Regions from separate parts of the Rhodoferax sp. GW822-FHT02A01 genome, predicted to be linked through region 2. Evidence: riboswitches for the same ligand, from Rfam matches in the RefSeq annotation. Region 2 holds a riboswitch; the other holds the start of a gene.
The links. Region 2 has a riboswitch for S-adenosylhomocysteine ahead of metH (methionine synthase). Riboswitches for the same ligand answer to the same signal wherever they lie in the genome.
Positions count from the first base shown of each region.

Region 1 (5,130 bases), 2.7 Mb from region 2:
CGGAAGGGGGCTGGCCCTGCTGGGCGCTGTCCAACCACGATGTGCCGCGTTACGCCACGCGCTGGGGTGGAGCCACGCCGGACGTGGCCCTGCTGAAACTCGCAGTGGCCATGCAGACCAGCTTGCGCGGATCATCCTGCATCTACCAGGGAGACGAGCTGGGATTGCCCGAGGCGCAGATTGCCTTCGAAGATCTGCAGGACCCCTATGGCATCACCATGTGGCCCGAGTTCAAGGGCCGTGACGGTTGCCGCACACCTATGCCCTGGAACAGCGCGGCAGCCGACCTGGGCTTTTCGCCCGCTGGCAAGGCCACCGCAAAGCCATGGCTCCCGGTGGCAGAGACCCATCGCAATCTGGCCGTGGACAAGCAGGATGCGGCCTCGGGTTCATTGCTGCATTTCTATCGCCACCTGCTGCGCTGGCGCAAGACCCAGCCGGCACTGTTGGATGGCGACATGCAGTTGCTGGACGTGCATCCGCAGGTGTTCGCCTTTGTGCGCTCCACCGACACACAGCGTCTGCTGTGCGTGTTCAACTTCAGCGACAGGCCCGCAAGCTATGCATTGCCCGAAGGCTGCAAAATTGCCCGGATACTGCAAGACAGCAAACTGGGCGGCGCAACATGGAATGCACCCAACCTGGAGTTGGCGCCGTGGGGTGGCCTGTTTGCGCAACTGGAATGAGCATTGGATAACCAACATACCCGCATGAACATCAAAAGCCTTGCCAAGGAACTGGGGCTTTCCACGTCCACCGTTAGCCGTGCCCTGAACGGCTACCAGGACGTCAACGCCCAGACCCGGCAACGCGTGGAAGAGGCCGCCAAGGCCATGGGCTACCGCGCCAATGCGGGCGCACGCAGGCTGGTGCGCGGTAGCACCGAGGCTGTGGGCATTGTGTATTCCGCCGGCGTGGAGTACCTGGGCAATCCGCAGTTTCTGGACATGGCCGGTGGTTTGGCCGAGCGGCTGCATACCGACCACTATGACCTGATGCTGGCGGTGGCCGGAGATGAGCAGGATCTGGATATTTACGATCGCCTGTTTCGCGGCGGGCGCGTAGATGCGGTGGTGTTGCCCAACACCCGCGTGCAGGACCCGCGGGTGACCTACCTGCGCAAGCAGGGTTATCCTTTTCTGGCCTATGGCCGTACGGGGGATTGCGGCGACTTTTCCTGGTTCGACTTCGACAATGAAGAAGGCAGCAGGCAGGCAGTGCAGCATCTGAACGGCCTGGGGCATACCGACATCGCCTATGTGCATTCGCCCTTGGAATTGAATTTTGCGATGCAGCGCCATACCGGCTTCATGCGGGGCATGGCACAAGCTGGCTTGTCTTTCGACCCCGCCTGGCTCTCAGGGCCTGCCGTGGATCGCCGCGGCGGACGGGCTGCTGTGCAGGCGCTGATGGGGCTGGCCCATCCGCCTACAGCCATCGTGGTGGACAACAACCTGGGCGGCATCGGCGTGATGCGGGGCCTGATGGACATGGGGGTCACTCTGGGCAAGGAAGTGTCTGTGGTGGTGCACGGCGTGATTCCTGCCGATTCGCTACTGGCTGGGCTGGACGCCACCATGGTGACCCAGCCTACCGCGCACAACACCGGAACCACCATGGCCGAAATGGTGCTGCAGGTGTTGCGTGACCCTCTCGCCGGGCCCTATCAGGTTCTGCGCCAGCCCGAGCTGGTGGCGGGTCAGACAACCGGCCCCAGAGACTGAAAACTGCTTACCGGGTCAAGCCCCGCCGCATGCGCCTATAATTGCGGCTTCCGAGGAGCGTTGCAGTTCACGCAAAGTGAATGAGGCTCGGACCCGGTGGCCCTTCTGGCTGCTGTCTCAACGGCGCTCACCCACTGCATTTGCCGGGTGAGCTCCCTCCCAGAGTTTTCCCTGCGTTCAGTGGCTTTCAAATTAACTTTTGGAGTGAACCATGAGCGTTACCAAGCCTGCCAAGACCGAAGATTTCAAGATTGCCGACCTGAGCCTGGCTCAGTGGGGTCGCAAAGAGCTGACCATTGCCGAGACCGAAATGCCTGGCCTGATGGCCATCCGTGAGGAGTTCTCCAAGTCGCAACCGCTCAAGGGCGCGCGCATCACGGGCTCCCTGCACATGACCATCCAGACCGGCGTGCTGGTGGAAACACTGCAAGCCCTGGGCGCCGAAGTGCGCTGGGCTTCCTGCAATATCTTCTCTACCCAAGACCACGCAGCTGCTGCACTGGTTGCCAAGGGAACGCCCGTGTTTGCCTACAAGGGCGAAACCCTGGTCGACTACTGGGACTACACCCACCGCATTTTTGAATTCGGCCCCAAGGGTTCCAAGACCGAAGGCCCGAACATGATTCTGGACGACGGCGGCGATGCAACCCTGCTGATGCACCTGGGCGCCAAGGCCGAGAAGGACATCAAGGTCCTGGCCAAGCCCGGCAGCGAAGAAGAGATCTGCCTGTTCAACGCCATCAAGGCCAAGCTGAAGGTAGACCCCACCTGGTACAGCCGTCGCCTGAAGAACATCATCGGTGTCACCGAAGAAACCACTACCGGCGTGATGCGCCTGGAAGAAATGGCCGCCAAGGGCTCCCTGGCATTCCGCGCCATCAACGTGAACGACTCGGTGACCAAGAGCAAGTTCGACAACCTGTACGGCTGCCGTGAATCGCTGGTGGATGCCATCAAGCGCGCGACCGACGTGATGATTGCCGGCAAGGTAGCCTGCGTCGTGGGATACGGTGACGTGGGCAAGGGCTCCGCCCAGGCCCTGCGCGCCTTGTCTGCCCAGGTGTGGGTGACCGAAATCGACCCCATCAACGCCCTGCAAGCCGCCATGGAAGGCTACAAGGTCGTGACCGTGGAATACGCTGCCGACAAGGCCGACATCTTTGTGACCTGCACCGGCAACAAGGACGTCATCACCTACAAGCACATGGCGGCCATGAAGGACCAGGCCATCGTCTGCAACATCGGTCACTTCGACAACGAAATCGACGTCGCCTCCCTGGAAAAGCTCAAGTGGGAAGAGATCAAGCCCCAGGTGGATCATGTGATTTTCCCTGCTACCAAGGGCAAGAACGGCAAGCCTGAAAAGCGCATCATCCTGTTGGCCAAGGGCCGCTTGGTGAACCTGGGCTGCGGCACCGGTCACCCCAGCTTCGTGATGTCGTCCAGCTTCGCCAACCAGACCATTGCGCAGATCGAACTCTTCACCAAGCCCAAGGAATACAAGGTTGGCAAGGTGTACGTATTGCCCAAGCATCTGGACGAGAAGGTCGCCCGTTTGCATCTGAAGAAGGTGGGCGCCATGCTGACCGAGCTGACCGACGCGCAAGCCGCCTATATTGGCGTGAGCAAGTCCGGTCCGTACAAGAAAGAAACCTACCGCTATTAAGCGCAGGTCTTCTTAGCAAACCTTATGCGAATAGACCAACTGCTGGTGCAGCGGGGGCTGGCCAGCACCCGCTCACAGGCACAACGGCTGATTGCCAATGGTGTCGAGTGGCGCCAGGGTGAGAGCTGGAAGCGTGTCGTCAAGAACGGTGACGAGTTGCCCGAAGGTGCCGAAGTGCGCCTGCTGGACGACTCCGAGGCGCGCTACGTGTCGCGTGGCGGGCTCAAGCTCGAAGCTGCGCTGAAAACAGTCGGTCTGTCGGTCAAAGGGTTTGCCTGCCTGGATGTCGGTCAATCGACCGGAGGGTTTACGGATTGTCTGCTGCAGCAGGGTGCCAAGTCGGTGGTTGGTGTGGATGTGGGCAGTGCCCAGTTGCATCCCGCACTGCGTACCGATCCGCGCGTGCTGTGCGTGGAAAAGGTGAATGCGCGTGCGCTCACGGCCGAGGATTTGATCCAGGCTTACGAAGACAGCACGGGCGAGGATGGCCAGTTTGAAGAGGACGAAGATGCTGACGCAGACGGCGTGGATGATGCCGTGTCGGAATTTGCGCCGGAGTTCGACCTGATCGTGGCCGATCTGTCCTTTATTTCCCAAACCCTGGTCCTGCCAGCCATCGTGCCTCTGCTCAAGCCCGGTGGTACTTTGTTGACCCTGGTGAAACCCCAGTTTGAGTTGCAGCCCGGCCAAGTCGGCAAGGGCGGCATTGTCAAAGATCCAGCCATGTACGTCATCGTGGAGCAGCGTTTGCGTGAAGCGTGCGCCGCTCTGGGTTTGACTGTTACCGCGTGGTTCGACTCGCCCATTGAAGGCGGCGACGGCAACCGCGAGTTTTTTATTTGCGCCACCCACGTGGCTGAATGAAACCCGGCATGGCAGCATGCTGTGCCCGGTGAGGTAGGAGATGGTTATGACCGCGAACAAGCGCGTTCCCCTGAGCCTGGAGTTCTTCCCGGCCAAGAGTCCCGAAGTGGCGGCCAAGATGGCCGGCATCCGCAAGGACTTGTATGTTTTGAATCCCGAGTTCTGCTCTGTGACCTTTGGTGCCGGTGGCACCACGCAGGAAGGCACGTTCAGCACGCTGCGCGAAATGGTGTCCGAAGGCATGGCCGCTGCTTCGCATCTGTCCTGCATTGGTGCCAGCAAGGCGTCCGTTCGCGAACAGCTGGCCCAGCTCAAGGCCATGGGCGTGAAGCGCATCGTGGCCTTGCGTGGCGACCTGCCCAGTGGTTACGGCATTGCCGGAGACTTTCGCCATGGCAGCGACCTGGTGCGCTTTATCCGCGAGGAAACGGGCGACTTCTTCTCGGTGGAGGTGGCAGCCTATCCGGAGGTGCATCCCCAGGCCAAATCACCCGCCGCCGACCTGGAAGCGTTCGTGATCAAGGCCCAGGCCGGTGCCAATTCGGCCATCACGCAGTACTTCTTCAATGCCGATGCGTACTTTCGTTTCCGCGACGAGGTCAGCGCCAGAGGCGTGGAAATTCCACTGATCCCGGGCATCATGCCGATCACCAATGCCACGCAGCTCATGCGTTTCTCGGATGGCTGTGGAGCAGAGATACCTCGCTGGATCCGCATGCGGCTGCAAAGCTACGGGGAGGATCTGGCATCCATACGCGCCTTCGGGCTGGATGTGGTGGCCGACCTGTGCAGTCGCCTGCTGGACGGTGGCGTGTCCGCACTGCACTTCTACACCATGAACCAGAGTGCGCCGGTGCTGGCCTTGTGTTCCTGCCT
Region 1 covers NZ_CP152376.1:315,919-321,048, reverse strand. The annotation lists gene AAGF34_RS01465 (alpha-glucosidase family protein) at 1-686, shown strand, start outside; gene AAGF34_RS01460 (substrate-binding domain-containing protein) at 711-1,724, shown strand; S-adenosyl-L-homocysteine riboswitch at 1,771-1,860, shown strand; gene ahcY (adenosylhomocysteinase) at 1,936-3,390, shown strand; gene AAGF34_RS01450 (TlyA family RNA methyltransferase) at 3,415-4,254, shown strand; gene AAGF34_RS01445 (methylenetetrahydrofolate reductase) at 4,295-5,130, shown strand, end outside.
Region 1: linked by a shared signal. The riboswitch ahead of ahcY (adenosylhomocysteinase) and the one ahead of metH (methionine synthase) in region 2 are both predicted to bind S-adenosylhomocysteine.

Region 2 (5,130 bases):
CATAGCGGTGACAGTGAAGGCACAGCCCGGTAGCGTAGGAACGCAATGGATGTTCGACAACGTGAAGTCAGGTTCCCGGCTCAAGGCCATGGGGCCGTACGGTGACTTCACACTGCACAAGCATCCGGCGGCAAAGTACCTGTTCATCTCCGCGGGCTCGGGCATCACGCCCATGATGTCGATGCTGCGCTGGCTGTACGACTGCGCGCCCGGCGCCGATGTGGTGTTCGTGAACTGCGCTCGCGCACCGGAAGAAATCGTCTTCCGACGGGAACTGGAACTGCTGGGCAGTCAGATGCCGGGCCTGTCGCTGCGCTTCCTGGTGGAGCAAAGGTCGTTGCGGGAAAGCTGGCCGGGCTTTGTCGGGCGCATTGATGCGCTGCCACTCACGCAGATGGCGCACGATTTCCAGCAACGTGAGGTGTTCTGCTGCGGCCCCGATCCCTTCATGCGCACCGTGCAAGGCATGCTGAAGTCTGCGCAATTTGATATGTCGCGCTACCACCAGGAGAGTTTTGGTGCAGCCGAAGCCGAAGTGCTTGGCACGCACGCCGCAGTTGGTGAAGCCCAGCAAGCGGGACCGGCTACGCTGCCCATTCGCTTCATGGACTCCAACCTGCAGGCGGAGTGCCTGCCCGGGAAAACGGTTCTGCAAACGGCGCGTGCCAGTGGCGTTCGCATTTCTGCAGCTTGCGAATCCGGCATTTGCGGCACCTGCCGGGTGCGCAAGCTATCCGGCGAGGTCACCATGAGCCACAACGGCGGCATTCTGGACGAAGACATCGCGGAGGGCTACATCCTGGCCTGCTGTGCAAGACCCACAACCGCGCTGGAAATAGAGGCCTGAGTCCTGTTTGCGTACACTACGGGCCGCAATCGCAGGCTGTGAGAGCATGGCCTGCGACCATCCCGTATCTGTATGAAAGAGTTGATGCAAACCTCCACGCCTTCGCGCTACACCCGCGCCCAGCAGCTGCCCGAGATTCTGGACCAGCGGATCATGATTCTGGACGGCGCCATGGGCACCATGATCCAGCGTTTCAAGCTGAGCGAAGCACAGTACCGGGGCCAGCGCTTCAAGGATTTCCACAAGGACGTGAAGGGCAACAACGAGTTGCTGAGCCTGACCCGCCCCGACATCATTTCCGATATCCATGAAGGCTATCTGGCAGCCGGCGCCGATCTGATTGAAACCAATACCTTCGGGGCCACGACGATTGCGCAGGCCGACTACGATATGGCGGACCTGGCCGTTGAAATGAATGCGGCATCGGCCCGCCTGGCCCGCGCAGCATGCGACAAGTTTTCCACGCCGGACAAGCCGCGCTTTGTGGTGGGCGCACTGGGCCCCACACCCAAGACCGCCAGCATCAGCCCGGATGTGAATGATCCGGGTGCACGCAATATCGACTTTGAACAGCTCAACGTGGCCTACTACGAGCAGACCCGTGCGCTGGTTGAGGGCGGGGCCGATGTGCTGCTGGTCGAAACCATCTTCGATACCTTGAATGCCAAAGCGGCCCTGTTTGCCATTGACCGCTATTTCGAGGACTCAGGCGAGCGCCTGCCCATCATCATCAGCGGCACGGTGACGGATGCGTCGGGGCGCATTCTGAGCGGCCAGACCGTCACCGCCTTCTGGCACAGCGTACGCCATGCACAGCCCCTGGCGGTCGGACTGAATTGCGCGCTGGGTGCGGCGCTGATGCGCCCTTACATCCAGGAACTGCACCGGGCGGCACCCGACACCTTCATCAGTTGCTACCCCAATGCAGGTCTGCCCAACCCCATGGCGGAGACCGGATTCGACGAGACACCGGAAGTCACCAGCCGGCTGTTGCACGAGTTTGCGCAGGAGGGGCTGGTCAACATCGTGGGCGGCTGTTGCGGCACCACGCCCCAGCACATCAGCGCGATTGCCCGGGAAGTCAGCCCGTTTTCTCCGCGCACGCTGCACCAGGCGGCTTTCTACCGTTAGAATCGCCGCTCATCCAAGGAGCGTTGCAGTGCGGGCGAGGGCCCCACCAGGCTTGGATCTGCACTTTCATTGCAACGACGCTCACCTGATATTCCTACATCGGTGAGTCACATGCTTCGTTCTCAATACCTCGCACCCATGATGCTGTCCGGCCTGGAGCCGGTTGTCATCAACGCGGATACCCTGTTTGTCAACATTGGTGAGCGCACCAATGTGACGGGCTCCAAGGCCTTTGCCCGCATGATTCTCAACGGCGAGTTCGAGCAGGCCCTGGCCGTGGCACGCCAGCAGGTCGAAAACGGCGCACAGATCATCGACATCAACATGGACGAGGCCATGCTCGACAGCCAGGCTGCCATGGTGCGGTTTCTGCAGCTGATCGCCAGCGAGCCCGACATTTCGCGCGTGCCCATCATGATTGACTCCAGCAAATGGAGCGTGATCGAAGCCGGCCTGCGTTGTGTGCAGGGCAAATCCATCGTCAACTCCATCAGCATGAAAGAGGGCGAGCAGGCATTCAAGCAGCAGGCCAAGCTGGTGCGGCGCTACGGTGCGGCGGCGGTGGTGATGGCTTTTGACGAGCAGGGCCAGGCCGACACCTACCAGCGCAAGATCGACATCTGTGCGCGTGCCTATCGCATCCTGGTCGATGAGGTGGGTTTCCCACCCGAAGACATTATTTTTGATCCCAACATCTTTGCCATTGCCACCGGCATCGAGGAGCACAACAACTACGCGGTGGACTTCATCGAAGCCACCCGCTGGATCAAGCAGAACCTGCCGGGCGCCAAGGTGTCGGGCGGCGTGTCCAACGTCAGCTTTTCCTTTCGCGGCAATGACCCGGTGCGCGAGGCAATCCATACGGTGTTTCTGTACCACGCCATCCAGGCCGGAATGGACATGGGCATCGTCAATGCCGGCATGGTGGGTGTGTATGACGAACTGGCACCCGAGCTGCGCGAGCGCGTCGAGGACGTGGTGCTCAACCGCCGTGCCGATGCCGGTGAACGCCTGGTGGAAATTGCCGAGAGCACACGCGGTGCCGCGCGCGACGAGAGCCGCAAGCTGGATTGGCGCGGAACACCGGATGCACCCGTGTCCGTGGGGCAGCGGCTCAGCCATGCGCTGGTGCACGGCATCACCGATTTCATCACCGAAGATACCGAAGAGGCCTACCGCGACTTGCTGGCCCAGGGCGGGCGACCGCTGCACGTCATCGAAGGCCCGCTCATGGACGGGATGAATGTGGTGGGTGACCTGTTTGGCCAGGGCAAGATGTTCCTGCCCCAGGTGGTCAAGAGCGCACGCGTCATGAAGCAGGCCGTGGCGCACCTGTTGCCCTACATCGAGGCCGAAAAGGCCGCCATGGTGGAAGCGGGCGGGGAAGCCAAGGCCAAGGGCAAGATCGTCATTGCCACCGTCAAGGGTGATGTGCACGACATCGGCAAGAACATCGTGACCGTGGTGCTCCAGTGCAACAACTTCGAAGTGGTCAACATGGGCGTGATGGTGCCCTGCCACGAAATCCTGGCCCGGGCCAAGGTGGAGGGCGCTGACATGATCGGCCTGTCCGGACTGATCACCCCCAGCCTGGAAGAGATGGCCTATGTGGCTGGCGAGATGCAGAAGGACGACTACTTCCGCATCCGCAAGATTCCGCTGCTCATTGGTGGCGCCACCACCAGCCGGGTGCACACCGCTGTCAAGATTGCGCCGCATTACGAAGGCCCGGTTGTCTATGTGCCCGACGCCTCGCGCAGCGTGGGTGTGGCGCAGAGCCTGTTGGGCGAGCAGGCAGCCAGCTACCTGGAGGCGCTGGCGGCGGACAACGACAAGGTCCGGGAACAGCACGCCAACAAAAAGCAGGTCGCGCTGTGGCCGCTGGAGCGCGCGCGCGCCAACAAGACGCCGCTGGACTGGACGGTCTTCCAGCCCACGCGCCCCAAGTTCATTGGGCGACGCGTGTTTCGCAACTTCGACCTGAGCGAGCTGGCACGCTTCATCGACTGGGGCCCGTTCTTCCAGACCTGGGATCTGGCGGGCCCGTACCCCGCCATCCTGCAGGATGAGGTGGTGGGCGTGCAGGCACAGCAGGTGTTGCGCGACGGGCGGGCCTTGCTCAAGCGGGCCATCGATGGCCGCTGGCTGACGGCGAATGCGGTGCTCGGGCTGTACCCGGCCAACACGGTGCATGACGACGACATAGAGCTCTACACCGATGAGTCGCGCAGCCAGGTGGCCATGACCTGGTACGGCTTGCGCCAGCAGTCGCCCAAGCAGGAAATCGATGGCGTCATGCGACCCAGCCGCTGCCTGGCGGACTTTGTCGCACCCAAAGGCGTTGCGCCGGACTATGTGGGCGTGTTTGCCGTGACGGCCGGCATTGGCGCGGAGAAGCGCGAGCAGATATTCATGGACGCACACGACGACTACAGCGCCATCATGTTCAAGGCCATTGCGGACCGTTTGGCAGAGGCCTTTGCCGAATGCCTGCACCACCGGGTACGCACCGACTGGTGGGGCTATGCGCCCGATGAAAACCTGGATATGGAGGCCATGATCAGCGAGCGCTACCGTGGCATACGTCCGGCTCCTGGCTACCCGGCCTGCCCGGACCACAGCGCCAAGAAGGACATGTTTGACCTGCTGCATTGCGCAGACATCGGCATGGCGCTGACGGAAAGCCTGGCCATGCATCCTGCTGCCAGTGTCAGCGGCTTCTACCTGGGACACCCGCAGGCCACCTATTTCAACGTCGGCAAAATCGGTGACGACCAGTTGCAGGACCTGTGCCAGCGCCGCCAGATGCAGCCGGCTGAGCTCTCGCGATTGCTGGCGCCCAATCTGTGAGCGAAAGGCCGGTTGCAGCCAGAGTCAAGGGGCCGAATGTCTCGTCAGGAACGGTAATGCGTGTTGAAGCACTTCGTCGGGTGCCTCTTCTGCCATCAAGTGCCCACAATCAATCGTGGCCCCTTCGACCTGATCGGCCCAGGTTCTCCAGATTTCTTCCGGGGTGGGGCTGGCGGTCGCTGATTTGTTCCACAAGATCTGAACGGGGCAAGCTACTTTGTGGCCGTTAGCCAAATCCACTTTGTCATGCTCGAGGTCAATGGAAGCGGCGGCTCGGTATTCTTCCATCATGGCGTGCCGCA
Region 2 covers NZ_CP152376.1:3,098,256-3,103,385, forward strand. The annotation lists gene AAGF34_RS14475 (hybrid-cluster NAD(P)-dependent oxidoreductase) at 1-847, shown strand, start outside; gene AAGF34_RS14480 (homocysteine S-methyltransferase family protein) at 932-1,978, shown strand; S-adenosyl-L-homocysteine riboswitch at 1,988-2,068, shown strand; gene metH (methionine synthase) at 2,090-4,828, shown strand; gene AAGF34_RS14490 (alpha/beta hydrolase) at 4,853-5,130, opposite strand, start outside.